DNA from 2 places in the Streptomyces ambofaciens ATCC 23877 genome. Region 1 is predicted to be linked to the other one. Evidence: predicted binding sites of a transcription regulator. Region 1 holds the regulator's gene; the other holds the start of a gene.

Evidence for each region. Region 1 encodes HspR, which represses chaperone genes until heat shock. Its sites were predicted from a motif close to TTGAGNNNNNNNNNCTCAA; they were not measured.
Region 2: a site for HspR is predicted at 13,642-13,660, ahead of lon (endopeptidase La). Genes of this name have one in related genera too.

The regions. Positions count from the first base shown of each region.
Region 1 is NZ_CP012382.1:4,196,628-4,212,111, reverse strand. Features, by position in the region: gene SAM23877_RS18790 (hypothetical protein) at 182-1,195, shown strand; gene SAM23877_RS18785 (helix-turn-helix transcriptional regulator) at 1,192-2,187, shown strand; gene SAM23877_RS18780 (helix-turn-helix transcriptional regulator) at 2,138-3,184, opposite strand; gene SAM23877_RS18775 (helix-turn-helix transcriptional regulator) at 3,554-4,138, shown strand; gene SAM23877_RS18770 (hypothetical protein) at 4,320-6,485, opposite strand; gene SAM23877_RS18765 (ABC transporter ATP-binding protein) at 6,482-7,168, opposite strand; gene SAM23877_RS18760 (hypothetical protein) at 7,288-7,668, opposite strand; gene SAM23877_RS18755 (sugar ABC transporter substrate-binding protein) at 7,847-8,965, opposite strand; gene SAM23877_RS18750 (heat shock protein transcriptional repressor HspR) at 9,129-9,584, opposite strand; gene dnaJ (molecular chaperone DnaJ) at 9,590-10,786, opposite strand; gene grpE (nucleotide exchange factor GrpE) at 10,820-11,497, opposite strand; gene dnaK (molecular chaperone DnaK) at 11,494-13,347, opposite strand; gene SAM23877_RS18730 (MraY family glycosyltransferase) at 13,443-14,795, opposite strand; gene SAM23877_RS18725 (heterodisulfide reductase-related iron-sulfur binding cluster) at 15,044-15,484, shown strand, end outside.
Region 2 is NZ_CP012382.1:5,351,349-5,366,832, forward strand. Features, by position in the region: gene SAM23877_RS23940 (NAD(P)-dependent malic enzyme) at 1-849, shown strand, start outside; gene SAM23877_RS23945 (zinc-binding dehydrogenase) at 1,031-1,996, shown strand; gene SAM23877_RS23950 (helix-turn-helix domain-containing protein) at 2,140-2,349, shown strand; gene SAM23877_RS23955 (Clp protease N-terminal domain-containing protein) at 2,349-2,924, shown strand; gene SAM23877_RS23960 (PadR family transcriptional regulator) at 3,027-4,130, opposite strand; gene SAM23877_RS23965 (DUF4097 family beta strand repeat-containing protein) at 4,132-5,082, opposite strand; gene SAM23877_RS23970 (hypothetical protein) at 5,220-6,032, shown strand; gene SAM23877_RS23975 (DUF6104 family protein) at 6,260-6,445, opposite strand; gene SAM23877_RS23980 (multifunctional oxoglutarate decarboxylase/oxoglutarate dehydrogenase thiamine pyrophosphate-binding subunit/dihydrolipoyllysine-residue succinyltransferase subunit) at 6,645-10,472, opposite strand; gene SAM23877_RS23985 (sensor histidine kinase) at 10,754-11,878, opposite strand; gene SAM23877_RS23990 (response regulator transcription factor) at 11,875-12,615, opposite strand; gene SAM23877_RS23995 (spermidine synthase family protein) at 12,738-13,436, opposite strand; gene lon (endopeptidase La) at 13,683-15,484, shown strand, end outside.

The sequences.
Region 1 (15,484 bases):
ACGGCGGAGAAGGCGACAACAAGCACCGAGCGAAGCATTCTGATACGCATAGTCGGCTTCGTCCTCACTTGATGGTCCCTCATTCCCCCGTCGGATAAGACGATGGCTCATTCGGGCACGTCATGGCCACACAATCGGTGCATCATGTTCCTGCACGTTCAGGACCCTGGGGGGTGGAGATTTGGTGACAAAGTGGACTAATAGGGATCATCCCCATACAGGGACCGAGCTGTGCCCGGAAGGAAGCCGCCTCTACGCGAGCGCCCTCAGGACTGGGCGCATACCGAGAACAGACGTCGAGACGACCCCGTGCCTGACGGAGCTCGGCCTCCTCCACCCCGACCCGGACGACGCCGACTGGATGCGCCCGGTGCCACCGTCGATCGCCTTGGCTCAACGGCTCAATCCCATCGAACGCGAAATCACCGAGCAGCGCCGGTTGTCCATAGCGATGGCCGAACTCTTCGAACCGTTCATGGACATCAGCACTCAGCAAGCAAGTCCTGCGCACTCCATCACGGTCCTGGAAGGCCTCGACCGGATCAACGCGGCACTCGACCTGGCGACCGCCCAGTGCCAGACCGAGATGCTCACCGTCCAGCCGAGCGGCCACCGACGCCCTGAGAACCGGCTGCTGGAGGGACTGGAACGCGACAAGCCGCTGATCGAACGAGGCGTGCGTATCCGTACGCTCTACCAGCACACCGCACGGTTCAGCCCCGACCGGCTCGCCTACGCCGATCACTTCAGCGAGGGCAAGGTCGAATACCGCACCATCGACGAACTCGTGGAGCGCCTCATCATCTGCGACGAGTCCGTGGCCTTCATCCCCGTCCGCGAGGACCGGCAGGTCGCCCTGGAACTCCGTCACCCGGGCCTCGTCCGGTACCTGATCAGGGTCTTCGAGTTCATCTGGAGCCGAGCCGTCCCGCTCACGGCGGGCGCTCCCTACGAGACGGCCCCCGACGGCATCACCGGCATCCAGCACTCGATCGCGAAGCTCCTCGTCGAGGGCCACGTCGACGAGGCGATCGCCCGCCGCCTCGGCATGAACGTCCGGACCTGCCGGGCCCACATCGCCAAGCTGGCACTGGCCCTGGGCAGCGGCAGCCGGGCCCAACTCGGCTACCTCATAGCGCAGTCCGGCATCCTGGAGCAGGAACGGCAGGGCATGGCGGGAGAAGACAGCGCATGACGGAAGGGGCGCACCGGCACACGGACGAGGAACTGTGCGAGGCGGCCCTCGCCCTCTATTCCCGCGCCCTGCGCGAGGGCCATGTACCCGGTGCCGCTGCGGACGCGGCCCCCTGCCTGCTCGACACCGGCCTGTTGCACCCGGCCGTCGAAGACCTGACCCGACTGGAGCCCGTCGCCCCCACCGTCGCCCTGCAAAGGCTGCTGCGCAAGTCCGAGGACCGCATCGCCGACGAACGGCGGCGCGGTCAGCACCTGGCCGACGTGTTCGAACCCCTCATACGCCTGGGCATACGCAACGTCGGGGGCGAGGAGACCTCGCCCCTCAGGCTCCTGTCCGGCAAGGAACGTACGACCAGGGCCATCGCCGAAGCCATGACCGAGGCGAGGAGCGAACTGCTCGCCATCCAGCCATACGACCCCGACCTCAGCAGACGTCCTGAGGTCTACGAAGCAGCGATGGAACGGGATCAGGCGTTCCTGGACCGCGGCGCCCGCATCCGTGCGTTGTACCAGCACACGGTCCGGCACGCCCCCTACACACGCGTTCGCTACGAGCACCTCACCGGGGACGTGGAAGCACGCACGCTGGACGAGATCACCGAGCGCCTCATCGTCGTGGACCGCCTCGTCGCCTTCATCCCGGCGAGCTCCGACCGCTCCCTCGCCCTCGAAGTCCGACACCCTGCCCTGGTCGCCTACTTCGTCAACATCTTCGACCGGCTCTGGCACCTGGCCACGCCCATGCACCCCGAGGCCGTGCAGCCACCGACGCTCAACGGCATCACCCCCCGCCAACGCGCCATAGCCACCCTCCTCATCGAAGGCCACACCGACGCCGACATCGCCGACCGCCTCGGCATGAACGTCCGCACCGCACGCGTCCACATCGCCAAGCTCGCGGCCACCCTCGGCAGCGAGAGCCGCGCGCAGCTCGGCTACCTCATCGGGCGGTCGGGGATCCTCGACCAGGAGCCTGATCAGGCAGGCTGATCGCCGCCGGCAGGGGCGGGGAGCCGTCCAGGCCCGCCTGGGCGATGCGTACCCCCAACTGCGTGCGGCTGGCCGCCCCCAGGGTCTCCGAGAGGCGGGCGATGTGCGCGCGGGCCGTGCGGACGCTGATGCCCAGCCGTTCCGCGATCACCGCGTCCTGGTGGCCCTCCGCCAGCAGCGCCGCGATGGACTGCTCACGGTGGGAGATGCCCTCGATGCCGGTGTCGGGGAGCGGGGCGGTGAGGGGGATCGCGAGGCGCCACAGGCGTTCGAAGACCGTGACCAGGTAGGCGATCAGGGCCGGATGGCGCAGCTCCAGGGCCACCGTGCGGTCGGTGTTGGCGGGGATGAAGGCGACCGTGCGGTCGAAGAGGATGAGGCGGTCGATGACCTCGTCCAGGGTGCGGGCCTCCACCGTGTCGCCCATCAGCTCCAGGTAGGTGAGCAGACCCTGCCCGTGCCGGGCGACGTGCGTGTACAGGTCCCGCATCCGCACCCCGCGCCCGCGCAGCGCCAGCGCCCGGTGCAGCCCCTCCGACAGCTCGTGCTCACGCCGGATGCCGCCGGGCTGAACGGTGAGCACCTCCGTCGTGCAGGCCTGCGTCGCCTCGTCCATGGCGGCCTGGATGCGGGACAGGCCGTCCAGGACCCGGATCGCGGTGCCCTCCGTGCCGGCCGGGGTCTGGAGCTGGCGGCCGAGCCCGGCGTACCACTCGAAGGCCTCCACCGCGGAGCCCACCCGCCGCTGACTGGCACTGACCTCGTCGTGGACCCCGCGCAGCAGCCGGGTCATGACCTCCTGCGGGGAGGTCGGCACCAGCCAGTCCATGTCGTCGGGATCGGGGTGGAGCAGGGCCAGTTCCAGGAGGCAGGGGACCGGCTCGGCGTCCCGGCGGGGGACCCGGCCGCGGCGTACGGCCCGGGAGTACAGGCGATCCCCGGCCGCGCACAGCCGGTCGGCACCGTGTGGATGCTCCTGAGCCCCGTGCCCGGCCATCGCCCATCCCACCCCCGGTTCCGGCACTTTCCGCAGCGCAACTATGCGCGGCCCGGACCGGGTCCGCAACACGGCTCCTCCACCACCGGAAGCGGAAATGCACCAGAATCAGCACTTACGCGCACCCCTCACTTCCCCTCGTTGCAACAAGCTGGAGGTGTCGGAGGGGTGTACGCAGCGTGCATGCTGGGTGACGGCGGGGCCTGACCGACCCGTCTGCTGCACCAGGGCGGCCATGGGGGGACGAAGATCGTGATACGCGTAGGGGTTCTCGGCCCGGAGCCGCTTGAACGGGCCGGCGTCAGGCGCGTACTGGAGGACGACGGCAGGATCCGGATCGTAGGCGAGGCCTCGGAGACGGCGTCACCCATGGTGCGGACGACCCGCCTGGATGTGCTGGTCAGCAGCCACCGCGGCGCGGACGAGGCACTCGACGTCCTCCAGTTGGCGAACGCGGCCGCGCCGACGGCGGCGAATGCCCCGGGGCCCACACCGGTGCACGTCGTACTGGTCGACCACTTGTCGGAACACGCCACACGCATGCTGCTGTGCCACGGTGCTCGTGGGATCCTGCTGCGCGGCAACTCCGTGCGGCACCTGCCCTGGGCGGTACGGGCAGCAGCCGCAGGCACGATCGCACTCGCGCCCGTCGCCGCCCGTTTCCTGGTCGATCAATACGTACGGCCAGGCCGTACGGCCGATGCGGTGGCCACCGCGCGCACCATGCTGGACAAGCTCAGCTCTCGGGAGCGGGAGATCGTGCACCTACTGGCGGACGGAGCCTCGAACCCAGCCATGGCCGAGATGCTGGGAATCAGTGCGCACACGGTCAAGGACCATATCCGTGGGGTCTACTCCAAGCTCGGTGTCGACAACCGCGTCCAGGCCTCCCGGATCGTTTGGCAGGCGCAGGTGCCCGCACAGCCGACGAGCACACAGGCTCGGGGCCTCTAGCGCGTACGACGGTACGCGTATGCCCACGGTGACGCCTTGAAGCCTGCCAAGGACAAGGATCGTTCGTCGCGGAGGAGTGACCCGGGGTGCGGACCGTTCCCTGTCCACACCCCGGGTCCGGGCGTGCCGTGGTCCCCCTCCGAGCGGCACCGCGCCGACCGGACACCGCGGACGCCCGGCGTCAGTCGTTGCGCGGGCGCCACACCAGTCCGGCCGCGGACGCCGTACGCGCACCCCACCAGGCCATCACCGCGGCGCACGCCAGCCCGGCCCCGCCCACCGCCGACAGCGTCGACAGCCGGTCGGCGGAGTCGGCCATCAAGGGCGTCGTCACGTACCAGGTCACGGCGACGGCCGCGCACACCGCGAAGGCGGTGGGCGCCAGGAGGGACCAGACGGATACCGCGTAGTACACACGGCCGCTACCGCTCAGCACCGAGACCGGGCCCAGTTCGCGGCCCGTCCGGACGAACTGCGCCACCGAGCCGATCCCGGCCACGACCACGATCACCAGCACGCCTGCCACCGACAGCAACTCCAGCCACCGCTGAGCCGCTATGCCCTCGCCACTGCCGCCGAAGGTGCCGGCCATCGCGAACACCTGCACGGTCGTCGCCATCGCCACGTGCGCGTTGGCGGCTTGGTGCACCCGCGACAGCGCCAGCTGCCGCCCGTCGGCCGCCAGCACCACCAGGGCCGCTTCGTCGCCCCTACGCACGGTCTCGGTGACGTCTCCCGTACGGGCGTACAGGCGTGCCCCGACCGACCGCTCCAGTTGCACCGCCCGAGCCAGACCCGCATGCCGGGTGCGCAGTTGCGCCGGACCCGCGGACGGGCACTCGACGCCCAGGTCTCGCCATACCGGACAGCTCGCGACGAGGTCGGTCCGTCCCGACCGGGAATCCCGCGTCACGGCCAGGGCGTGCACGCCCGTCCCCAGGTCTCTCTGGAAGGAGGCCACATCGGCCGTGTCGGTGGACAGCGTCGTGGACACCCGCAGCACGCTGGTGCCGAGGTGTTCCTCCACGGCGTGCACCCGGTCGCTCATGTCCGTGAACAGGCTGATCGCGATCTGTCCCTGAGCTGCCAGGCCGACCGCGACGACCACCGCGGCCACCAGGCGCGCGACCGGGCGCGCACCCACGGCCAGCCGTCGGCCCGCGACCAGCATGCCCACCCGGCCACGCGCGGCTCCGAACCTGGCCAGCACGGGCCCGGCCGCGGACACCACCGCCCCGGCCACACCGGGCAGCAGCGCGATGGTGATCACGCTACCGGCCGCCAGGACCGGCAGACGCAGGTCGTAGGGGGCCAGGTCGGTCCCCCGCACCGTGCCGAAGAGGGCGACCGGGAACAGCCACAGCATCCACTCACGGCGCCGTTTCGCGGCCACGGGCCGGGTCGAGGTGCCGGGCCGGTATCGCGGCTGGAGCAGCACAACAGCTGCCAGAACGGCGAGCGGCACGCCCAGCACGGCGCCCATGAGGAGGGGCAGCGCCGCCCGAGCGTCGGGGACGTACAGCACGAAGTCGACGACGGGCAAGGGCACGTCGGTGAGGAGTACGGGTGCGACAGCCGCGAGCGCCGTGGACGCGCCGAGTGCAATGGGCAGGCACGCCTCGCCCACCGTGAACCACGCCCGGGCCGTACCGGAGGCACCCAGCGCGGTCAGGATCGCGGTCCGGCGGTCCCGGGCCGCAGCGCCGACCCGGGCGGCGATCACGACGAACAGACCGGCCGGGAGACCCACCAGCGCCAGATAGGCCCAGTAGAACTCCTTCGAGCCGAAGTTGTACATGTGCTCCCCGAGCGAGGGTGCCCAGGAGACGCCGAATCCGGACGCCCTGGTCATCGCGTCCGGATCCAGGCGCTCGGCCGTCGGCCGTACGTAAGCGAAGTACTCACTCGGCGACTCCAGGCCGTCCGGCGCGATGGTCCCCGCTGTCCGCCCGTACTCGGCGCGCACCTGAGGCCCGACGGCCTTCAGCGCGGGGGAGAGCACGGCCTCGCCGCGTTTCGGCCACCGGCTCAGGCCGGGCGGCAGGGGTGCGTCGGAAACGAGGGGCTCGACGTAGACCACGTCGTACTGGCGGTCGTCGACACTCGCCAGTGTCGCCCGCCACAGCAGGGTGGCGGACTCGGGGGCGGCGACCCGCGGCCAACGAGCCTGGCTGCGCTCCGCACGGCCGTCGAAGGAGGAGGCAGCGAGGAGGAATCCGCAGACGGCGAGCACCGACACGGTGGTCGCCGCGAACAGGGCGAAGTACCGGATACGGCCTGCTTCGGCCGCCCGGGACGCCGCCCGCCCCATGCGCAGCAGCCGCCATCGCAGGCCGCCGCCGTTCACCGCGCCTCCTCGGCCTGGACCAGTCGCCCCTCGTGCACACGCAGCCGCACGTCGGCGCGCCCGGCCACCATCGGATCGTGGGTCACCACCACCAGGGCGCACCCATGTTCCCGAGGGGTGCTGAACAGCAGGTCGGCCACGGCTTCCCGTTGCTCGCCGTCCAACGCTCCGGTCGGCTCGTCCGCCAGCAGCAGTTCGGGGGTGTTGACAAGGGCACGGCCCACGGCGACACGCTGCCGCTCCCCACCCGACAGGTCCTGTGTGGCCGTGGCCCCGGGCACACCGAGGCGGGTGAGCAGCGACTCGGCGCGGGAACGGGCCTCGGTCACCGCCTCGCCGGCCAGCAGGCTCGCGATCATCACGTTCTCCACCGGGGTCAGTTCCGGGAGAAGCTCGCCGAACTGGAAGACCATGCCGACGTGCCTGCGCCGGTGGGCGGCGAGCGCCCTCGCGGACAGCCGGGTCACGTCTCGCCCCACGATCTCGACACGCCCGGACTGAGGGCGGATCAGCCCCATGACACACATCAGCAGAGTGGACTTACCGCTTCCGGACGGTCCCATCACGGAGACGGAACTGCCCGCGGGAACGGTGAGGTCGGCACCGGCGAGCAGGCTTCGGCCGGACACGCCGTAGACCACCTCGCTCAGCCTCAGAACGGGTGGGGCAGGGGTTGCGGACACGCGGAGCTCCCTTGGTCGGGGGGATCACTCGATGCGGGCGGCACGGACAACGCACGCCTGACCGAGAGGCCGGTCGGCCTCTCGGTCAGGCTGCGGTCACACTGCGCGGGCGGAACCGGTCAGTTGGAGTACCAGTTGGTGTGCCAGTCAGGCAGGTTGTTGCGTGAGACCGTGCCGCGGGCCTTGAAGATCTCGGAGGCCCTACTGCTCTCGACGGTGCCCTTGTTGCCGTCGTTGTCGGACGGACCGTCGGGCCCACCCTTGTTCCAGAGGTTCAGTTTGGTGCCCGAATGGGCCACGCGGTAGTACTCCGCCTTCACCCAGTGGCTGGATCCCGTGTCCTTGATGTTCATGATCGAGCGGCTGCCCTCGGTCCAGAACCGGAGCTCGCCGCCGTAGGAGTGCGGGCCGATCTCGTACGCGAAGGCAGGCGTCGCCGTGCTCAGGGCCAGGGCGGCGACGGCCCCGACCCCCAGGCGTCGTGCGATTCTGACGTTCACCGAAGTGTGTCCCCTCGTCCGACGGAGTCCCCGGACCGCAGTGGGCGGCCGGGACGGAACCGCACGACGTGAGCGGTGCGGTTCCTTGTGACTCCCAGCCTGCTTCGCGACGATCAGCGGGATAATCCACCTGTCGGGGGGTATTCCAGAGGACCCACCCCGAAGAGGGGAAACCGGACTACTTCAGCCCCAGCTCCGCACAGTCCGCCTCGTACTTGGCCGTGCAGATGTCGGAGACCTTGTAGAAGCCGTCCGCGATGACGGTGCCCTTGATGTTGTCCTGCGTGAGGGCGACGACGGGCACCAGCTGGGCGGGGATGCCCTTGTGGGTGGGGCTGTCGACCTTGTCGCGGGCGAGCGCGTCGAACTGGATGTCCCGGCCCTGGACCCGCGCCACGGCCATCTCCGCGGCGTTCTCGGCCTCCTGCGGGTAGGACTTGTACACGCTCATGTACTGCTCGCCGGTGACGATCCGCTGCACCGCGGAGAGCTCGGCGTCCTGGCCGGTGACCGGCGGCAGGTCGGTGACGCCCGCGTCCTCCAGGGACTTGATGATGCCGCCGGCCATGCCGTCGTTGGCGGAGTAGACGGCGGCGATGTTGTCCTTGCCGATCTTCTGGATCGCCTCGGTCATGTTCGCCTCGGCGTTCTCCGGCTTCCAGTCCTTGGTGTCGAAGGACTGGGCGATCGTCACCTTGCCGTTCAGCTCGGCCATCGCCCCCGCCTTGAACTGCTTGGCGTTCGGGTCGGTGGGCGAGCCGTTCATCATGACGACCTTCTCGGAGCTGTCCGCGTTCTCGCCGAGCGCCTCCACGAGGGAGCGGCCCTGCACCTCGCCGACCAGCTCGTTGTCGAAGGAGATGTACGCGTCGATCGGGCCCTCGGCCAGACGGTCGTAGGCGATGACCGGGATGCCGGCGTCCTTGGCCTTCTGGACGCTCTCCCCGACCGCCTTCGCGTCGACCGCGTCCAGGACGATCACGTCGACCTGGTCGTCGATCATCTGCTGCATCTGGTCGGCCTGCTTCGACGCGCTCGCCTCGGCGTTGGCGTACTTGACGTTGCCCTGGTCGCGCGTGAGTTCGGCGACCTTCGCCTTGAAGTAGGGGTAGTCGAACTGCTCGTAGCGCGTGTTCGCCTTCTCCGGGAGCAGCAGACCCACGGTGATGTCGTTGCCCTTGGTCGGGCTCGCCTTGTCGCTGCTCTCCGACGCGCCCAGCACCCCGCAGGCGGCCATCGAGAGGGTCATCATGGACGCGGCCACGGATATGGCGATACGACGGGCACGGCTGTTCACTGCGCTTACCTTCCGACACACGGGTGTTGTGGTGACCCAGGTGAAGGAAGCCAACGCTGTCTTCACGAAATCGTCAAGAAGTACTGGACCAATGAGACAGCAACGTTGCGAACAGGCCCGGAGGTCGCTCGACCACCGGGCCTTCGCCGCCTGCGCGCGACGGTCAGTCCGGGGACTGTCCGTGCCGCTTGGGCCGCCACACCACCAGGGCGCTGGTCTGCTGGACCTCCTGGTAGGGGACCAGGTCGCGGCGGTACGACGCGTGCACCGCCGCCTCGCGCTGGCGCATCGCCGACGCCGCGCCCTCCAGGGCGTCCTGCATCTCGGCCAGGCGGGCCTGGAGCGCGGCGACCTGGTTCTCCAGTTCGATGATGCGCTTGATTCCGGCCAGGTTGATGCCCTCGTCCTGCGACAGCTGCTGCACCTGACGGAGCAGCTCGATGTCGCGGGCCGAGTAGCGCCGGCCGCGCCCGGCCGTGCGGTCCGGGGAGACCAGGCCGAGGCGGTCGTACTGACGCAGGGTCTGCGGGTGCAGACCGGAGAGCTGGGCCGCCACCGAGATGACGTAGACCGGGGTGTCCTCGGTCAGTTCATACGGATTGCGCCGACGACCGTCCATTCCCGTCAAGCTCCCTTCGCGGCCTGGAACAGCTCCGCCCGCGGATCCTCGTCCGCGGTCGCCTCGCGATACGCCTCCAGCGCGTCACGAGCCTTCCCCGTCAGGTCCTTCGGAACACTCACCTCCACGGTGACCAGAAGGTCACCGCGGGTGCCGTCCTTGCGGACCGCTCCCTTGCCCCTGGCGCGCATGGTGCGGCCGTTGGGGGTGCCCTCCGGCAGCTTCAGCGTGACCGGCGGCCCGCCCAGGGTCGGGACCCGGACCTCGCCGCCGAGGGCGGCCTCCGCGTACGTCACCGGGACGGTGACGGTGAGGTTGTCGCCCCGGCGGCCGAAGACGGGGTGGTCCTTGACGTGCACGACCACGTACAGGTCGCCCGCCGGTCCGCCCCGCTCGCCCGGTGTGCCCTTGCCGCGCAGCCGGATGCGCTGCCCGTCCGACACCCCGGCCGGGATGCGGACCTGCATCGTCCGGGAGGACTTGGCCCGCCCGGACCCCTTGCAGACGTCGCAGGGGTCCTCGGCGATCAGGCCTCGGCCCTTGCAGTCCGGGCACGGGTCGGTGAGCGAGAAGCCTCCGCCCGAGCCCCGGGCGACCTGCCCGGTGCCGACGCAGGTCGGGCACACGCGCGGTGTGCCGTTCTTGTCGCCGGTGCCCGAACAGGCCTTGCAGGGTGCCTGGGAGGACATCCGCAGCGGGACGGTCGCGCCCTCGATGGCCTCGGTGAAGCTGAGGGTGACCTCGGACTCGACGTCCTGGCCGCGGCGCGGCTGGGTCCGCGTGCCGGTGCCGGGGCCGCCGGCGCCGGTGCGGTTGAACAGCCCGCCGAAGACGTCGCCGAGCCCGCCGCCGAAGCCGCCGGCGCCCTGGCCCCCGGCCTGGGCGCCGCCTCCGAAGAGGTCGCCCAGGTCGAAGTTGAAGGTGCCGCCGCCGCCCGCGCCCGGCCCCGGACGGAAACCGCCGTTGCCGAAGAGGGCGCGGGCCTCGTCGTACTCCTTGCGCTTCTTGGGGTCACCGAGGATGTCGTTGGCCTCGGAGATCTCCTTGAAGCGCTCCTCCGCCTTGACGTTTCCCTTGTTGGCGTCCGGGTGGAACTCGCGGGCGAGCTTCCGGTACGCCTTCTTGATCTCGGCCTCGGTGGCGTCCTTGGGGACGCCGAGGACCTTGTAGTAGTCCTTCTCGATGAAGTCCTTGGTGCTCATCCCCGACGTCCCTCCTTCCTCGTCATTTCAAGCTCAGCCCTCGTCCGGGCCACCGCTCTCCTTGTTCTCCACGGAGTCGGAGCCGTCCTTCGCCTCGGTGCTCTCCTCGGCCGGCTTGACCGTCTGCGCACCCGGCTGCGGCTCGGCGACGGCCACCCGCGCGGGGCGGATGGTGCGTTCGCCGATCCGGTACCCGGGCTGCAGGATCGCCACGCACGTCGTCTCGGTGACGTCCGGTGCGTAGGAGTGCATCAGGGCCTCGTGGATCGTCGGGTCGAAGGGCTCGCCCTCCTTGCCGAACTGCTGGAGGCCCAGCTTGGCCACCGTGGTCTCCAGCGACTCCGCGACGGACTTGAAGCCGCCGACCAGTTCGCCGTGCTCCCGGGCGCGGCCGATGTCGTCGAGCACGGGAAGCAGCTCGGACAGGAGGTTCGCGACGGCGACCTCCTTGACCGCGACACGGTCCCGCTCCACCCGGCGGCGGTAGTTCTGGTACTCGGCCTGGAGGCGCTGGAGGTCCGCCGTGCGCTCGTTGAGCGCGGTGCGCACCTGGTCCAGCTGGGCCACCAGGCCCGCGTTCTCGCTCGCGTCCCCGGCCGGGGCCGCGCCCTCCTCCGCGGAGGGGGCGGCGGCCTTCGGCTCGGCGTCGTCAGGGCTGGCGCCGGAGGGGACGTCGGGCTTCTCCTCGAAGCCCGGGGTCTCCTCCGTCACGCGGCACCGTCCTTGCGCTCGTCGTCCACGATCTCGGCGTCGACGACGTCGTCGTCGCCCTTGTCACCGGCCTGGGCACCCTCGCCGGGAGCCTCGCCGCCGGCAGCCTGCGCGCCCTGGGCGTCGGCGTACATCGCCTGGCCCAGCTTCTGCGAGACGGCGGCGACCTTCTCCGTGGCGGTACGGATCTCGGCGGTGTCCTCGCCCTTGAGCTTCTCCTTCAGCTCGGCGACGGCGGCCTCGACCTCGGTCTTGATCTCGCCGGGGACCTTGTCCTCGTTGTCCTTGAGGAACTTCTCCGTCTGGTAGACGAGCTGCTCGCCCTGGTTGCGGGACTCGGCGGCCTCGCGGCGGGCGTGGTCCTCCTCCGCGTACTTCTCGGCCTCCTGGCGCATCCGGTCGACCTCGTCCTTCGGCAGCGAGGAGCCGCCGGTGACGGTCATCTTCTGCTCCTTGCCCGTGCCCAGGTCCTTCGCGGTCACGTGCATGATGCCGTTGGCGTCGATGTCGAAGGCGACCTCGATCTGCGGGACGCCGCGGGGCGCCGGGGGCAGACCGGTCAGCTCGAACATCCCGAGCTTCTTGTTGTACGCCGCGATCTCGCGCTCGCCCTGGTAGACCTGGATCTGCACGGAGGGCTGGTTGTCCTCGGCGGTGGTGAAGATCTCCGAACGCTTCGTCGGGATCGTCGTGTTCCGCTCGATCAGCTTGGTCATGATGCCGCCCTTGGTCTCGATGCCGAGGGACAGCGGGGTGACGTCGAGGAGCAGGACGTCCTTGACCTCGCCCTTGAGGACACCGGCCTGCAGGGCGGCGCCGATGGCGACGACCTCGTCCGGGTTGACGCCCTTGTTGGCGTCCTTGCCGCCGGTCAGCTCCTTGACGAGCTCGGCGACGGCGGGCATGCGGGTGGAGCCACCGACGAGAACGACGTGGTCGATCTCGGACAGCTGGATGCCGGCGTCCTTGATGACGTTGTGGAACGGCGTCTTGCAGCGCTCCAGCAGGTCGGCCGTCAGCTGCTGGAACTGAGCCCGCGTGAGCTTCTCGTCCAGGTGCAGCGGGCCCTCGGCGGAGGCCGTGATGTAGGGGAGGTTGATCGAGGTCTCGGTGGACGAGGACAGCTCGATCTTCGCCTTCTCGGCGGCCTCGCGCAGGCGCTGGAGCGCCATCTTGTCCTTGGAGAGGTCCACGCCGTGGCCGGACTGGAACTGCTTGACCAGGTAGTCGACGACGCGCTGGTCCCAGTCGTCACCACCGAGGTGGTTGTCACCGTTGGTGGCCTTCACCTCGACGACGCCGTCGCCGATCTCCAGCAGCGAGACGTCGAACGTACCGCCACCGAGGTCGAAGACGAGGATGATCTGCTCGTCCTTGTCGAGGCCGTACGCCAGCGCGGCGGCCGTCGGCTCGTTGACGATGCGCAGGACGTTGAGGCCCGCGATCTCACCGGCCTCCTTGGTGGCCTGGCGCTCGGCGTCGTTGAAGTACGCCGGGACGGTGATGACCGCGTCGGTCACCTTCTCGCCCAGGTAGGACTCGGCGTCCCGCTTCAGCTTCTGCAGCACGAAGGCGCTGATCTGCTGCGGGTTGAAGTCCTTGCCGTCCAGGTTGATCTTCCAGTCGGTGCCCATGTGGCGCTTGACCGACCGGATGGTCCTGTCGACGTTCGTGACCGCCTGACGCTTGGCCACCTCGCCGACCAGCACCTCACCGTTCTTGGCGAAGGCGACGACGGACGGCGTGGTCCTGGCGCCCTCGGCGTTGGTGATGACGGTGGGCTCGCCGCCCTCCAGAACGCTGACGACGGAGTTAGTCGTGCCCAGGTCGATGCCGACCGCACGTGCCATGGTGAATAACCTCCAGCTGACTTGAGTGGAACAGGCTCAAGTGTGCAGGACGCATTTCGATGCGTCAACAGAGGTGAGTCGAGCAGGCTCAACTCTTATCCGTTCCTTACGCGCAACGACTCTCTGACCTGCGATTTCTCGGTGCGCCGGGTCTGACGAACCGGGAAAATCGTCCCCCGGGAGGACGCCTCGTCCGGGGTCCCGGTTGCGCCGGGAGGCGTCCGAGACCCCTGGGTCTCCGTCGGACGCCGCCGGGGCGGCACGTCGGCGTCCACCCTCCGGGACACGTCCGCGACCGTTCGCCGCGACTCCTCCGCCCCCTCCGCCGCGGCCCGCCGGGACCCGCCCGCGAGCGCTCGCCGCGTTTCCTCCACACCCGGCCGCCGCGATCCCTCCACACCCGGCCGCCGCGACTCCTCTACGTCCGGCCGCCGCGACTCCCCTACCTCCGGCCGCCGCATTCCGTCCCCGACCGTCCGCCGCGGCCCGTACACCCGCACCCGCAGGAGCGCCGCCACCCCGGCGACCGCCCCGCCCGCCGGCCAGAGCACCGCCGTCTCCCCCGCCCAGCCGGTGTGCACGAGCACGCCCACGAGCACCCCGCAGAAGGAGGCCGCTCCGAGCACCACCGCCGCGCCCCGCGGAGTGAGACCGAGCCGGCGCAGCCGGTGGGCGAGATGGTCGGGCCCGCCGCGCAGGAGGGGCCGCCCCGCGAGCCGGCGGGAGAGGAGGACGAGGGCGGCGTCCACCCCCGCGAGCGCCGTCAGGGCGAACGCCACTCCCACGCCGGCCAGGGGCTCGTGCCCCGCGCGGGTGAACACGGCCGCCCCGGCGAGCAGGAAGCCCGCGAAGAGCGAGCCGCAGGCCCCGAGGGCGATCCGCGCGGGGTGCCAGTTGTGCAGCAGGAAGCCGGTCAGCGCGGCGGCCAGGGCGAGCAGCAGCACCGCCAGCCCGTCCATCAGCTCCGCGGCGGCGCAGGCACCGACGCCGAAGGCGGTCACGACACCCACGGTGCCGGCCACCCCGTCGGCGTGGTCGAGCCCCCGGAAGGCGACGGCGACGACCGCGATCCAGCCCGCCGCGAGCCCCCCGGCCACCGGCCCCGTCTCGCCGTACGGCACGACGTACGCGGCCGCGAGGGCCGTACCGGCGAGCAGCCACCGCCGGCGCAGCCGCCAGACGTCGGCGGCCAGACCGAGGAAGCCGACGGCGGTCGCGGCGACGAGCAGTCGGCCCACTCCCGAGCCGAGCGGCACGACGCCGGTCCGGTCGCCGGTCCACGCGACCGCGCCGGTGACGAGGACGACGGCCGCGCCGCCGAGCAGGGGCACGGGCCGCTGCCGTCGCCGGTCGACGAGGGCGAGGCGCAGGGCGGGCGCCCTCAGCAGCGCGGCGAGGAGGGCGGCGAGAAGAAAGGAGGCGGTTGCTGCGGCGATCCCATAGAGCACGGGCCTAAGCTAAGCCCGAACCAGGTCGAATATCATGATTTGGGACGAATGGCGCGTCCGATCCCGCACGCTCCCCGACGGCCCGCCACGGGACGCCGCCCCCGCGGTCAGGGTTGCCTCAGCGACGCAGATCACCGCACGTCCGGCTACAGTGCGGCGCAGGATGGGGGTAGTCTCGAACGGACTGCCTAAGTTACCGCTTAGTAATACCGCCCCCTCGTCACCTCGCAGGCCCGAGGAGCCCCCAAATGCAACTCGCCGCGATCATCGTGTCGCTGGTCCTGATCGTGGTCGGCGTGGCACTGTTCGGCCGCGCCGTCCTGCAGATCTACAACTCCATGCGCCTGGGCCAGCCCGTGCCGGCCGGGACGCGGACCAACGAGCCCGTGCAACGCACCGTCACCGTGGTCCGGGAGTTCCTCGGCCACACCCGGATGAACCGCTGGGGCATCGTCGGGGTGGCGCACTGGTTCGTCGCGGTGGGCTTCTTCTCCCTCCTGCTGACGATCGTCAACGCCATCGGCCAGCTCTTCCAGGCCGACTGGATCCTGCCGGTCATCGGCGACTGGGCGCCGTACAACGTCTTCGTCGAGTTCATCGGCACGATGACGGTCCTCGGCATCCTGGTCCTGATCGCGATCCGCCAGCTGAGCAAGCCGAACAAGCCGGGCCGCAAGTCCCGCTTCGCC
Region 2 (15,484 bases), 1.2 Mb from region 1:
ATCGCGCTGGACTGCACGGACGCCGACGAGATCGTCGAGACCGTGGTGCGGCTCGCTCCCTCCTTCGGCGGTGTGAACCTGGAGGACATCTCGGCGCCGCGGTGCTTCGAGATCGAGCGCAAGCTCCAGGAGCGCCTCGACATCCCGATCTTCCACGACGACCAGCACGGCACGGCGGTCGTGACACTGGCGGCGCTGCGCAACGCGGCGCGGCTGAGCGGGCGGACGCTGGGTGAGCTGCGGGCGGTGATCTCGGGCGCCGGCGCGGCCGGTGTCGCCATCGCCAAGATGCTGGTCGAGGCCGGCATCGGGGACGTGGCGGTCGCCGACCGCAAGGGCGTCGTGTCGGCCGACCGGGACGACCTCACCCCGGTCAAGCGGGAGCTGGCCTCCTTCACCAACAAGGCCGGGCTGTCCGGCACGCTGGAGGCGGCCCTGTCGGGCGCCGACGTCTTCATCGGCGTCTCCGGCGGTACGGTGCCGGAGCCGGCGGTGGCCTCGATGGCCGAGGGCGCGTTCGTCTTCGCGATGGCCAACCCGAACCCCGAGGTGCATCCGGAGGTCGCGCACAAGTACGCGGCGGTCGTCGCGACGGGGCGCTCGGACTTCCCGAACCAGATCAACAACGTGCTGGCGTTCCCGGGCATCTTCGCGGGCGCGCTGCAGGTGCGGGCTTCGCGGATCACCGAGGGCATGAAGCTCGCTGCGGCCGAGGCGCTGGCCTCCGTGGTGGGCGACGACCTCGCCGCGGACTACGTCATCCCCTCCCCGTTCGACGAGCGGGTCGCCCCGGCCGTCACGGCGGCGGTGGCGGCCGCCGCCCGCGCCGAGGGTGTCGCACGCCGATGACGGTGTGACGCACCGCGGTCCGACGGCCCCGCCCTCACGGGCGGGGCCGTTTCCGTGGCGGGGAGCGGAGCGGCCGGGCGGTGCGTCGCCGGTCGGCCGGGCGGGGCACCGCTGACAAGAGGGCGTGTGTCACAGGGCGCCACGGTTCCGGATGGCCGGTGCGGAACCTATCGTCAAGGTCATGTTCGCTGTCTACGCCGCCCGAATCGACCGCGACCAGCCGCTGACCGGCCTGGAGTTGGGGGAGCGTCCGGCTCCCGAGGCCCGCCCCGGCTGGAGCGTCGTCGATGTCAGGGCCGCTTCCCTCAACCACCACGACCTGTGGTCCCTGCGCGGTGTCGGCCTCCCCGAGGACCGGCTGCCGATGATCCTCGGCTGCGACGCCGCGGGTGTCGACGAGGACGGCAACGAGGTCGTCCTGCACTCCGTGATCGGGCAGACCGGCCACGGCGTCGGCCCCGAGGAGCCCCGCTCGATCCTCACCGAGCGCTACCCGGGGACGTTCGCCGAGCGGGTCGCCGTGCCCACCTGGAACATCCTGCCCAAGCCGAAGGAGCTCTCCTTCGAGGAGGCGGCCTGTCTGCCGACCGCCTGGCTGACGGCGTACCGGATGCTGTTCACCAACGCCGGGGTGCGTCCCGGTGACTCCGTGCTGGTGCAGGGCGCCGGCGGTGGGGTCGCCACGGCCGCGATCGTGCTCGGCAAGGCCGCGGGACTGCGGGTCTTCGCGACCAGCCGGGACGAGGCCAAGCGCAAGCGGGCCGTGGAGCTGGGAGCCGTGGAGGCCGTCGAGCCGGGCGCACGGCTGCCGCAGCGGGTCGATGCCGTGATCGAGACGGTGGGCGCCGCCACCTGGTCCCACTCGGTGAAGTCGCTGCGGCCGGGCGGCACGCTGGTCATCTCCGGCGCGACCAGCGGCGACCGGCCCTCGCACGCCGAGCTGACCCGGGTCTTCTTCCTGGAGCTCAGGATCGTCGGCTCGACGATGGGCACCAAGGACGAGCTGGAGGATCTGCTGTCCTTCTGCGCCGCCACCGGCGTGCGCCCCGTCATCGACGAGGTGCTCCCGCTGGACCGGGCCCGCGAGGGCTTCGAGCGGATGGCCTCCGGCGAACAGTTCGGCAAGATCGTGCTCAGCGGATCCTGAGCCTGCGGTTCTCCCCTTCCGCCACGGCGGGTCCGGTCTTCCGGGCCCGCCGTTCGTGTGCTTCGCCCGTCGCCCGGACCTTGTCAGGACGTCTGATGTCAATGTGGGTTGACAGTCGATGCCTGTCAATCTATGTTGACATCATGAGTGAAGCTACAGATCTCGCCGCACGTGCGGGTGATCGCGACCCCCGGGTCGGGCTGCGCGCCGTCGCGGCCCTGCGCAGGCTCCTGGAGCAGCTGGAGGCGGTGCAGGTGCGCGCCGCTCGCCATCAGGGCTGGTCGTGGCAGGAGATCGCCTCGGAGCTCGGGGTCAGCAGGCAGGCCGTGCACAAGAAGTACGGGAGGCATTGATGTTCGAGCGGTTCACGAAGGACGCGCGGGCCGTGGTGCAGGGAGCGGCCGAACATGCGGAGGAGGCGCGGGCGCAGACCGTCGAGGCCGAGCACCTGCTGCTCGCCCTGCTGGACCGCGAGGGCAGTCGTGCCTCCTTCGCGCTGGCGGCCCTCGGGGTCGGTGGGCGCCGGGAGGCGGTACGGCGGGACCTGGCCGAGGCGCGACGTCGTGCCGGGCTGACACGGGCGGAGACCGAGGCTCTCGCCGGGCTGGGGATCGACGTCTCCGAGATCGTCGCCCGGGTGGAGGAGACGCACGGCGTCGGTGCGATGTCCGGGCACCAAAGGGGCAGGCGGTGGTGGTCCGGGCACCGGGCCTTCGGCAAGGGCGCCAAGGGGGTGCTGGAACAGTCCTTGCGCGTCGCCCTCGCCCGGCAGGACCGGCACATCGGCGACGAACACATCCTCCTCGCCCTCACCGTCCGTCCCGGTGTGCCCGCCGAGGTGCTCGCCGACCACGGGGTGACCCACGAGTCGCTGAGCGCGGTGCTGGGTTCGGGGTCGGGTCGCGGTACGGGGGAGGCGTGCGCCTGAGCGTGTGCCGGTCGTGTGTGGCACGAGCGCCCGGACACCCGCAGGGGGTGCCGGGCGTCCGCTCGTTCCCGGGGTGACGCTCCGTACCGGTGCTCGGGACTCTCAGGGCTTCGGTGTCCGCAGTATCGCCCCGATGTGGGCCGCCGCCGTCGACAGGTGCCGGCGGGTGTCGCGGAGCTGGTCGGTCGTGACGCCATGGTCACGGGCCGCGTCGCGGATGTCGTCCCGGAAGCGGTCCAGCAGCCGGTCCAGGTCGCGGGCCGGGTCGCCGGTGGACTCCGAGGCGTCCTCGTGGGCCCAGGCCGGGGTGTAACCGGCCGGGAAGTCCTCGGGGGTGGCCGAGTACTCGGGAGCGGGCGCGTGTCCGGGAGCGGTGGGGCGCTCGGGCCGGTGGGTGGCCGTCCCGGTGTCGGTACGGCCGAAGCCCCAGTCCCTGCCGAGGTCCTTCCCGAAGTCCTTGCCGAAGTCGCCGACCTCCTTGGCCAGTTCGCTCAGGCCCTCGCGCAGTCCTGTCGGCCAGTCGCCGCGCGAGAAGTGGTCCTGCACCTGTTCCTGGACGCGCTGGGCGATGCGCTGCACCTCCTCCTGCGCCTGTGCCCGGGCCCGCTCCTGGGCCTCCTTGGCCTGGCGCCGGGCCCGCTGGGCCTCCTCGCGGGCGCGACGGCTCTCGTCCTTGGCGCGACGGGCCTGGTCCTTCCACTCCTGCTTGACGCGCCGCATCTCCTCCTTGGCCGCGCGCCAGGCCTCGTTCTCGTCGGCGTCCCGCGCATCGGTGGCGGAGCCGTCGCCCCCGTCGGAGGCCGCCGAGCCGGCACCCCGGCGGGCGGCGCCGGCCGCGGCCCGCATCTCCCGGCGCAGGTCACCCGCCGCCCCGCGGACGTCGGCCCGGATCTCGGCGGCGAGCTCGGCGACCGACTCGCGGATCTCCAGCTCCAGGTCGGCCAGTTCCCCACTGCGGTCGGACAGCTCGGCGCGGCCGGCGTCCGTGATGGCGTACACCTTGCGGCCGCCCTCGGTGGTGTGGGTGACCAGGCCCTCGGCCTCCAGCTTGGCCAGGCGCGGATAGACCGTGCCCGCCGACGGCGCGTACAGGCCCTGGAAACGCTCTTCGAGGAGGCGGATCACCTCGTAGCCGTGGCGCGGGGCCTCGTCCAGGAGCTTGAGGAGGTACAGGCGCAGGCGGCCGTGGGCGAAGACGGGGGGCATGTCAGAGCACCTTCTTGTCGGTCGTGCCGTCGGCCGGGGCACCGGAGGCGCCGTGGTCCCGGCCGGAAGCGGAATTGTCCCCCGGGTCGTCCTGCGGGTCGCCCACGGGGGCGGTGTCCTGGGGCTCCCCGTCCCACGGGGGGCCCTCCGTCGTCGGGCGGCGCAACAGGGCGATCGAGCCGGAGACGGTGGTGGCCTTCAGCCGGCCGGTGCCCGCGCCGAGTCGCCCGGTGATCCGCTTGGCGCCCCACTGTCCGCCCACCCGCAGGTCCTCGAAGGCGCTGGAGACCGATCCGCCGGCCGTGCTGGCCTCCACCCGGGCGTCGGCCGGCTGCGGCAGCCGGATGGCGATCTCGCCCGAGACGCTGGTCAGGTCGACGGCGGTGGGCGAGCCCGTCGTGGCCAGGTCGACGATCATCGAACCGCTGACCGAGTCGGCCCGGACGGAGGAACCCGCCTCGACCACCGTCAGATCGCCGGAGACCGAGTTGAAGCGCAGGTCGCCGGTGAGGGCCTGCGCCTCCACGTTCCCGGAGACGGTGTCGGCGCGGACCGGGCCGGCGAGGCTCACCAGCGTGGTGTCCCCGGAGACGCCCTTCACCTGGGCACGTCCGTCGAGCCCCGAGACGACGGCCGCCGCGCTGACCACGCCGACCTCCACGCGGGTGCCGGTCGGCACCGCGAGGGAGACCACCGCGCTGCGCTGCCAGCCCTTGCGGTCGAGCCACTTGAGGAAGCCCTTCCAGGGCAGATCCTCATAGGCCACCGTGAGCACGCCGTCCTGATGGGTCACGAGCAGGGGCGGCCCCTCGATCTCGGACACCTCCAGGCGGGCGGAACCCTCGTCCGTGCCCACGACGTTGACCGTTCCATGGACGATGCGTACGTGGAGTTCGCTCACGGACTCGTCGAAGGTGAGCTTCCTGGGTTCCGCGACGGACCACTCGGACATGCGGCAGACCTCCTCGACCGAACGCGCCATATCGCGTCCTCCCGATTTCACGATATATCGCGGACGGGGAAAGTCAAGGCGCCCGTTCCGGTGATCTCCGAACGGCCGGGAGGGGGGCATTGCCCTAACTTGTGACCATGTCGACGGAAGAGCCCGTGGCCGCTGCGGCCGCTGCCGGTGCCCTGCTGCTGTGCCGCGCCGAGCCGGACTCCGTGGCCGCCGTCGCCCCGCTGCTGGGCGAACGCATGCCGCTGGCCAGGGCCGGCGAGGAATGGAGCGTGCTCGTTCCCGAGGGCGGGCCCTGGCGGCACGGCGGCGAACCCGTCGACCGCGTGCTCAGCGGCTGGGCCGCCGCGCTCGCCGTGGGCGCCCCCTGGCCCGTACTCGCCCTGTGGTGGGACGCCGACCGGGCCGGCTATGCCCTCGCGTCCGGCTTTCGTCGCCCCGTCGGTTACGTGTGGCTCACGGACGGCACCCCGGTGGGCGAGGACGAGGCGATGCGCACCTTCGCCGCCCGTCTCGGCCTGGACCCCGTCCTGGACGTCCAGTCGCTGGACCGGCTGACCCGGCCCGATCCGGGGGCCGACGCACGGGCCAGGCTGCACGGACTGCTCGCGGTCCTCACGCGCGCGGGTGTCGACCTCCCCGACGGGCTCGACGCCGGTGAACCCGCCGACCGCCTCGGCGCGGTCGCCCGCGACCTGCCCGCCGCCCGGCGCACCGAGGCTCCCCGGAGGCGGCCCACCGCCGACGAGACCCGCCTCGCGCCGTGGATGCCCTGGGTGGGCGGCCCGGGGGCGCGCGCCCTGGCGCTGACACAGATGGCGGCGGGCCTGCCGCTCACCGCCTGGGGCCTACGGCGTCACAGCGGCGGCTGGACGGCGGCGGGGGCACTGCTCATGGCGCACGGCGCCGTGGGAACGGCGTACGGCCTCTCGCGGCGTCCCTGACAGGCGCGGGCCCGCCCCCCTGACCGGCCGCGCGGCGGCGTTCGGCGTGACGGCCCGGCGGCGGCCGGTGGGGTGGTCCTGCGACGGCGGCGCGAGGAGTGGGTCGACCACGGGGGGCGACCCCCATGGGGCGGCGACGTGGGGCGGCCCGGCGACGCGGGTCGGCGAGGGCGGGGCGGCCCGGCGACGGCGGCGCGGGGGTGGCCCGGCGTCGCCGGGCCGGGTGGTCACGCGTCCTCGTCGTCCTCGTCGTCCAGCCGCGCCAGCCACGTCGCCAGCCGCTCCACGGGCACCTCGAAGTCCGGGTTCAGGTCGACGAAGGTCCGCAGCTGCTCGGCGAGCCACTCGAAGGTGACCTCCTCCTCGCCGCGCCGCTTCGCCAGTTCCTCGATGCCGCGGTCTGTGAAGTACAACGTGTTCTCCGTCGGATGGGCCGGCCGGACCGGCCGGGTCGAACAGGGGCGGATCCGTCGGAACCGCTGGTCCCAGGATATGCGGTGCCCGGCACGCCGAAGGGCCCGGTCCGCGTTCCGAGGAACGCGGACCGGGCCCGAGGAACGCGGACCGGGCCCTTCGGGACCGCCGTCGGGGCACGTCAGGCCCGTACGAGGATCAGGCCTCGAACACCTCGCGCACCAGCTGCTCCTGCTCGGCCTGGTGCCGCTTCGCGGAACCCACGGCCGGGGACGAGCCGTGCGGCCGCGAGATGCGGCGCAGACGCTCGCCGTGCGGCACGTCGGCGCCGACCGCCAGGTCCAGGTGGTCGATCAGGTTGAGCGCGATGAACGGCCAGGCACCCTGGTTCGCCGGCTCCTCCTGGGCCCACAGGTACTTCTCGGCGTTCGGGTACTTGGCGATCTCCGCCTGGAGCTCGGTACCCGGCAGCGGGTACAGGCGCTCGATGCGGATGATGGCCGTGTCCGTGACGCCGCGCTTCTTCCGCTCGGCCTCGAGGTCGTAGTAGACCTTGCCCGCGCAGAAGACGACCTTCCTGACCGCGGCGGCGTCGACCGAGTCGTCGCCGATGACCGGGCGGAACTGGCCCGTCGTGAACTCCTCCGCCTTCGAGGCCGCGGCCTTCAGGCGCAGCATCGACTTCGGGGTGAAGACCACCAGCGGCTTGTGGTGCGGGTTGTGCACCTGCCACCGCAGGAGGTGGAAGTAGTTCGACGGCAGGGTCGGCATCGCGACCGTCATGTTGTTCTGCGCGCAGAGCTGGAGGAAGCGCTCCGGGCGGGCCGAGGAGTGGTCCGGGCCCTGGCCCTCGTAGCCGTGCGGGAGCAGGAGCGTGACGCCGCTCGTCTGGTTCCACTTCTGCTCGGCCGACGAGATGAACTCGTCCACGACCGTCTGCGCGCCGTTGACGAAGTCGCCGAACTGCGCCTCCCACATCACCAGCGCGTCCGGGCGGGCCAGCGAGTAGCCGTACTCGAAGCCCATCACCGCGTACTCGGAGAGCAGCGAGTTGTAGACGTTGTACCGGGCCTGGTCCTCGGACAGGTACAGCAGCGGCGTGAACTCGTCACCGGTCTCCCGGTCGATGACGACCGCGTGACGCTGGCCGAAGGTGCCGCGCTGGGAGTCCTGGCCCGTCAGACGGACCGGCACGCCCTCCAGGAGGAGGGAGCCGACGGCGAGGGTCTCGCCCATGCCCCAGTCGATCGTGCCGTCCTCGACCATCGCCGCGCGGCGCTGCAGCTGCGGCAGCAGACGCGGGTGGATGGTGACGTGGTCGGGGATGTTGACCTGGGACTCGGCGATCCGCTTGACGGTCTCGGCGCTGACCGCGGTGTTCACGGCGACCGGGAACTCGGCCTGCGGGTCCGAGGGCTCCGCGGCGGACGGCTGCGAGACGGCCTCGCGGACCTCGGTGAAGACCTTCTCCAGCTGGCCCTGGTAGTCCTGGAGCGCCTGCTCGGCCTCCTCCAGGGTGATGTCGCCGCGACCGATGAGGGACTCGGTGTACAGCTTGCGCACCGAGCGCTTCTTGTCGATCAGGTCGTACATCAGCGGCTGGGTGAAGGCCGGGTTGTCCGACTCGTTGTGACCGCGGCGGCGGTAGCAGATGAGGTCGATCACCACGTCCTTGTTGAACGCCTGGCGGAACTCGAAGGCGAGCCGCGCGACGCGGACCACGGCCTCCGGGTCGTCGCCGTTCACGTGGAAGATGGGGGCCTCGATCATGCGGGCCACGTCGGTGGCGTACATCGACGAGCGCGAGGACTCCGGCGCGGCGGTGAAGCCGACCTGGTTGTTGATGACGACGTGGACCGTGCCGCCGGTGCGGTAGCCGCGCAGCTGCGACATGTTCAGGGTCTCGGCCACCACGCCCTGGCCCGCGAAGGCCGCGTCGCCGTGGATCGCCACCGGCAGGACGGTGAAGTCCGTGCCGCCCTTGTTGATGATGTCCTGCTTGGCGCGCGCGACGCCCTCCAGGACCGGGTCCACCGCCTCCAGGTGCGAGGGGTTGGCGACCAGCGAGACGTTGATCTGCTCGCCGTCCAGCCCGGTGAAGGTGCCCTCGGCGCCCAGGTGGTACTTCACGTCACCGGAGCCGTGCATCGACTTCGGGTCGAGGTTGCCCTCGAACTCGCGGAAGATCTGCGCGTACGACTTGCCGACGACGTTGGCCAGCACGTTCAGCCGGCCGCGGTGGGCCATGCCGATGACGACCTCGTCCAGCCGGGACTCCGCCGCCGAGTCGATGACCGCGTCCAGCAGCGGGATGACGGACTCGCCGCCCTCCAGGGAGAAGCGCTTCTGGCCGACGTACTTGGTCTGCAGGAAGGTCTCGAAGGCCTCCGCCGCGTTCAGCCGGCGCAGGATGCGCAGCTGCTCCTCGCGCTCCGGCTTGGTGTGCGAGCGCTCGATGCGGTCCTGGATCCACTTGCGCTGCTTCGGGTCCTGGATGTGCATGAACTCGACGCCGGTGGTGCGGCAGTACGAGTCGCGCAGCACGCCGAGGATGTCGCGCAGCTTCATCAGGGACTTGCCGGCGAAACCGCCGACCGCGAACTCGCGCTCCAGGTCCCACAGGGTGAGCCCGTGCTCGGTGATGTCCAGGTCGGGGTGCTTGCGCTGCTGGTACTCCAGCGGGTCGGTGTCGGCCATGACGTGGCCGCGGACCCGGTAGGAGTGGATCAGCTCGAAGACGCGGGCGGCCTTGGTGACGTCGTCGTCGTGCGAGGCGTCGATGTCCTTGAGCCAGCGGACCGGCTCGTAGGGGATGCGCAGCGCCTCGAAGATCTCGTCGTAGAAGCCGTTCTCGCCGAGGAGGAGGTTGGCGACCTGGCGCAGGAACTCGCCGGAGGCGGCGCCCTGGATGACCCGGTGGTCGTAGGTCGACGTGAGCGTCATGACCTTCGAGATGCCGAGCTTGTTCAGGGTGTCCTGGGAGGTGCCCTGGAACTCCGCCGGGTAGTCCATCGAGCCGACGCCCATGATGACCGACTGGCCGGGCATCAGGCGCGGCACCGAGTGGACGGTGCCGAGGCCGCCGGGGTTGGTCAGGGAGACCGTGACGCCGGAGAAGTCGTCCATCGTCAGCTTGCCGTCGCGGGCGCGGCGGACGATGTCCTCGTAGGCCTGCCAGAACTCGAAGAAGTTCAGCGTCTCGGCCTTCTTGATCGCCGCGACGACGAGCTGGCGGTCGCCGTTGGGCTTGACCAGGTCGATGGCGAGACCGAGGTTGACGTGCGCCGGCTTGACGAGGGTCGGCTTGCCGTCCTTCTCGCCGAACGAGTAGTTCATCGCCGGCATGGCCTTGATGGCCTGCACCATCGCGTAGCCGATCAGGTGCGTGAAGGAGATCTTCCCGCCCCGGGCGCGCTTGAGGTGGTTGTTGATGACGATGCGGTTGTCGAACAGCAGCTTCACCGGGACCGCGCGCACGGACGTGGCCGTGGGCAGCTCCAGCGAGGCGTTCATGTTCTTCGCGACCGCGGCGGCCGGGCCGCGCAGCGTCACCGTCTCGGGGCCCTCGGAGGCCGCGGCGGCGTCCTTCGCGGGGGCGGCCGCCTTGGCCGCGGGCTTGGCGGCGGGCTGGGCCTGCGCGGGCTTGGCCGCCGGAGCGGCGGCGGGCTGCGCGGCCGGCTTCGCGGCGGGGGCCGGCTGGGGAGCCGCCGGGGCGGGAGCCGCCGGGGCGGGTGCCGCCTGGGCCTGGGCCGGGGCGGGAGCCTGCGCCGGGGGCGCGGGGGCGGCCTGGGGCGTGCCCGCGCTCTCGTTCGCGGTACCGGAAGCCGGCTGGGCCGCGGCCGCTCCGGGCTTGTAGTCGGCGAAGAAGTCCCACCAGGCTCGGTCCACGGAATTCGGATCCTGGAGGTACTGCTGATAAATCTCGTCGACGAGCCACTCATTGGCACCGAACGCGGCAGCGGGGTTCTTGCCCGCTTGGTCGGTGTCGGTCGAGATGCTCGAGTTACTGGGGGACTGTGGCGACACGGCGAGAACCGCCCTCTTCCGCTTCACAAGATGGTGGACAGCGGGAATCAAGGCTACGCCTCCCCGACCCGGAAGGTCAGACCGGGCCCGTTCATCGTCGCGTAAGTCACATTGCAGACCGCGTTTCGGCGCTGGAAATGGCGGGAAACAAGCGAGGTTCTGATGCGTGAGGGAACGGGAGACCGGGACCCGGCGCCGGTAAAACGCGGGCCTGTGCCTGATCACACGTGTCCGTCGGCGCGGATGCCCGTGGATCTTGGCGCTCCGCTTCGAACCCTACGTCAACTCGGTACCGAGGGCAGGCCCGGAAGAGTGATGAGAATCCGGCATCCCCGCTCGGATTCGGCCACACCGATCCGGCCGCCGTGCAGATCCACCGCCCAGCGGGCGATCGCCAGGCCGAGCCCGGTGCCGCCGTCGCTGCCCGGACCGTGCGGCCGGGACACCGAACCCCGGTTGAACCGCTCGAAGACCCGGCGCCACTCCGAGCGCGGGATGCCGGGGCCCTCGTCGAGGACCTCCAGCTCCAGCGACTCCGGGAGATCGCCGCGCCGCGCCTTGACCGTCACCCGGCCGTGCGGCGGACTGTGCTTGACCGCGTTGTCGATGAGGTTGGCGACGACCTGGTGGATGCGCTCGGGGTCGGCGTGCGCGGTCAGGTCCGGCGGGAAGACGTCGAGCGCCAGATGGACGTCGGTGCGGGTGTGGCTGCCGGAGCCGGAGGCGATGCCCGCGCGCGCGGAGGCGACCATGTTGGCCTCCTTCAGCACGCCGGACAGGTAGGGCCACACCTCGAAACGCCGCTTGCGCAGCGGTATGACGCCGTTGTCCAGGCGGGAGAGGTCCAGCAGCGTCTCCACCAGCCGGCCGAGCCGCTCCGTCTGCCCGAGGGCCGTCCGCATGGTCTCCGGATCGGCCTCGGTGACCCCGTCGACGATGTTCTCCAGCACCGCCCGCAGGCCCGCGATCGGGGTGCGCAGCTCGTGCGAGACGTTCGCCACCAGTTCCTTGCGCTGCCGGTCCTGGGCCTCCAGGTCGTCGGCCATGCGGTTGATGGTGACGGCCAGGTCGCCCAGCTCGTCGCGGCGGTTCTCGCGCACCCGGCGCGTGTAGTCGCCGTGCGAGATCGACCGGGCCACGGCGTTCATCTCGTCCAGCGGAGCGGTGAGCGAGTGGGCCACGAACTGCGTGATCAGCAGGGTGGCGATCATCGAGAAGACCGTGATGAAGCGCAGCTCCGTCTTGGTGTGCACCGCGATCACCGACAGGCCCGTGGTGATCAGCACCGACGTGACGACCAGCGCGCCCAGCTTGGTCTTGATCGAGAACGGGCGAACACCGCCCCAGGGATCCCCGGTTCTCCGGGGGCCGGGGCTCTTCCGTGCGGCCTCCCGTCCCCGGCTCATGGCGTCGGCGTCTCCAGCGCGTAGCCCACGCCGTGCACGGTGCGGATGCGCTCGGCGCCGATCTTGCGGCGCAGCGCCTTGATGTGGCTGTCCACGGTCCGGGTGCCGGAGGCGTCCGCCCAGTCCCACACCTCGGCCAGCAGCTGCTCGCGGGAGAGCACCGCGCGCGGGGTGTTCGCGAGGCACACCAGCAGGTCGAACTCGGTGGGGGTGAGGTGGACGTCCTCGCTGCGCACCCGTACCCGGCGCTGCGCGTGGTCGATCTCCAGTTCGCCGAGGCGCAGGATGCCGCTGCGCGGCGTGGAGGCGGCCACGACGGCCCGCTCCACCCGGCGCAGCAGGACGTGCACGCGCGCGGCGAGCTCACGCATCGAGAACGGCTTGGTCATGTAGTCGTCGGCGCCGACGCCGAGCCCGACCAGCATGTCCGTCTCGTCGTCGCGCGCGGTGAGCATGAGCACCGGTACCGGGCGGGAGGCCTGCACGCGGCGGCAGACCTCCAGGCCGTCGAAGCCGGGCAGCATGATGTCGAGGATCAGCAGGTCGGGCTGCCAGGCCTCGGCCGTGTCGACGGCGGCCGGACCGTCGCCCGCCGTTTGCACCAGGAACCCCTCGGCGCGCAGGCGGGTCGCGATGGCGTCCACGATCGTCTGGTCGTCCTCGACCACCAGCACCCGGCGCTGTGCGCCCTGGGTGGCCGTCGCCGTGCCGTTGTGGGAGGTCTGTGTCTGCTCCATCGCCCGCCCCTGAGGTGTGCTTACCGGAATCAGTGGGGTGATCCCTCGTCTGCGCATGACTGCGATTGACGCTTGAATGACCGCGTCAGGTCAGCAGCGTACGGGGAGTCACGGCGCCTTTGCTATCCAGGCCCGACGCCGAGGTGGACGACGTCCGGAACGCCCCGGGCAACGGGGATCTCTTCGGTACGCACCTGCTGGAACCCGGCAATACGCAAGGTTTCTTCGAATTCCGGAGAGGGCTGCGCAGACCATACGGCAAGCACCCCGCCGGGCCTCAACACCCGTGCGCACCCGGCCAGTCCGGCCCCCGAGTACAGCCCGCCGTTGCCGTCGGTGACGGTCCAGTCGGGGCCGTTGTCGATGTCCAGGCACAGGGCGTCGTACGTGGCGGAAGTCTCATTGACGTGATCGATCAGATCCGCCTCGACGATCTCCGTGCGCGGATCGGCCAGCGCCTCCGCGGACATCCCGGCCAGCGGTCCGCCGAGGTGCCAGTCGATGACGGCGCGCTCCCGCTCGACGACCGCGATCCGGCCCCAGCGCGGGTCGGCCGCCGCGTGCGCGAGCGAGAAGCCGACGCCGAGGCCGCCGATGAGCAGGTGCGGCGCGGGCCGCTCGCCGGAGGCGGTGAGCGCGTCGGCCGCCGCGTCGACCAGCCGCCGCTCCGAGCGTCCGTCGGAGGTGTCCATCAGGAAGCAGCCGTTCGCGATGATCTGGAGCAGTGCCCCGTGCCGGCGCAGGACCACCTCGCCGTACGGGCCCTCGCGACGGTCCAGCACTTCGGGGAGGTCGTGGGAGTCGTGGGAAGTGACGGGCATCGGCCCATCCTGGCAGGGGGAATGCCGAAGGGCCCGGCCTTGCTCCCACTTGGGCGGCTCTCGGGCAGCCGTCGGGGAGGCCCTCGGGCGGCTCTCCGGCGCCTGACCGTGCTCCGACGCGCTCCCGGCCAGGCGCACGACCGGCCCTCGGTCTTGATCGCTCACAGCGAACACGCCTTGGGGAACAATGCGGGACTCTCTTTCATTGAGTCGATGTAACTCAACTTGACTGCCGAAGGGGAGATCATGGCTGCTGAGTCCGCCGCCTTCACACCGCTCACCCTGCCCGTGCTGCCGCTCGACGACGAAGTGGTCCTGCCCGGCATGGTCGTCCCCCTGGACCTGAGCGACGCCGAGGTACGGGCCGCGGTGGAGGCCGCCCAGGCCGCCGCCAGGTCCGAGCCCGGCAAGCCCCGGGTCCTCCTCGTCCCGCGGGTCGACGGCACCTACGCGAAGACCGGCGTCCTGGGCACGGTCGAGCAGGTCGGCCGTCTCGCCGACGGCGACCCGGGCGCCCTGGTCCGCGGCCGGAGCCGGGTGCGGATCGGCGCCGGCACCACCGGGCCCGGCGCCGCGCTGTGGGTCGAGGGCACCCGCGTGGACGAGACCGTCCCGGAGCCGCTGCCGGGACAGGTCGCCGAACTGGCGAAGGAGTACAAGGCCCTCGCCACCGTCTGGCTGCGCAAGCGCGGCGCCTGGCAGGTCGTGGACCGCGTCCAGGCCATCGACGACGTCTCCGCGCTCGCCGACAACTCCGGCTACTCGCCCTTCCTCACCACCGAGCAGAAGGTCGAGCTGCTGGAGACCACCGACCCGGTCGCCCGCCTCAGGCTCGCCACCCAGCAGCTGCGCGATCACCTCGCCGAGCAGGACGTCGCCGAGACCATCGCCAAGGACGTCCAGGAGGGCGTCGACAAGCAGCAGCGGGAGTTCCTGCTGCGCCGCCAGCTCGAGGCCGTGCGCAAGGAGCTGCGGGAGCTGAACGGCGACGGCAAGGACTCCGTCGAGGAGTCCGACGACTACCGCGCCCGCGTCGAGGCCGCCGACCTGCCCGAGAAGGTCCGCGAGGCCGCGCTCAAGGAGGTCGACAAGCTGGAGCGGTCCTCCGACCAGTCCCCGGAGGGCTCCTGGATCCGCACCTGGCTCGACACGGTCCTGGAGATGCCGTGGAACGAGCGGACCGAGGACGCCTACGACATCCAGGGCGCCCGGGCCGTCCTGGACGCCGAGCACGCGGGGCTGGAGGACGTCAAGGAGCGCATCACCGAGTACCTGGCGGTGCGCAAGCGCCGCGGCGACCGGGGCCTCGGTGTCGTCGGCGGACGGCGCGGCGGTGCCGTGCTGGCCCTGGTGGGCCCGCCCGGCGTCGGCAAGACCTCGCTCGGCGAGTCCGTCGCCCACGCGATGGGCCGCGAGTTCGTCCGCGTCGCCCTCGGCGGCGTCCGCGACGAGGCCGAGATCCGCGGCCACCGGCGTACGTACGTCGGCGCGCTGCCCGGCCGGATCGTGCGGGCGATCAAGGAGGCGGGCTCCATGAACCCGGTCGTCCTGCTCGACGAGATCGACAAGGTGGGCTCGGACTTCCGGGGCGACCCGGCCGCCGCCCTGCTCGAAGTCCTCGACCCGGCGCAGAACCACACCTTCCGGGACCACTACCTGGAGGTCGAGCTCGACCTGTCCGACGTCGTGTTCCTCGCGACGGCCAACGTCCTGGAGGCCATCCCCGAGGCCCTGCTCGACCGCATGGAGCTGGTCCGCCTCGACGGCTACACCGAGGACGAGAAGGTCGTCATCGCCCGCGACCACCTGCTCCCGCGCCAGCTGGAGCGGGCCGGTCTCGACGGGGACGAGGTGAAGGTCGAGGAGGGCGCGCTGCGCAAGCTGGCCGGGGAGTACACCCGGGAGGCGGGCGTGCGCACCCTGGAGCGGTCGATCGCCCGGCTGCTGCGCAAGGTGGCGGCCCAGCACGAGCTGGGCGAGCGGGAGCTGCCGTTCACGATCACCGACGGTGACCTGCGCGACCTGATCGGCCGGCCGCACCACGTGCC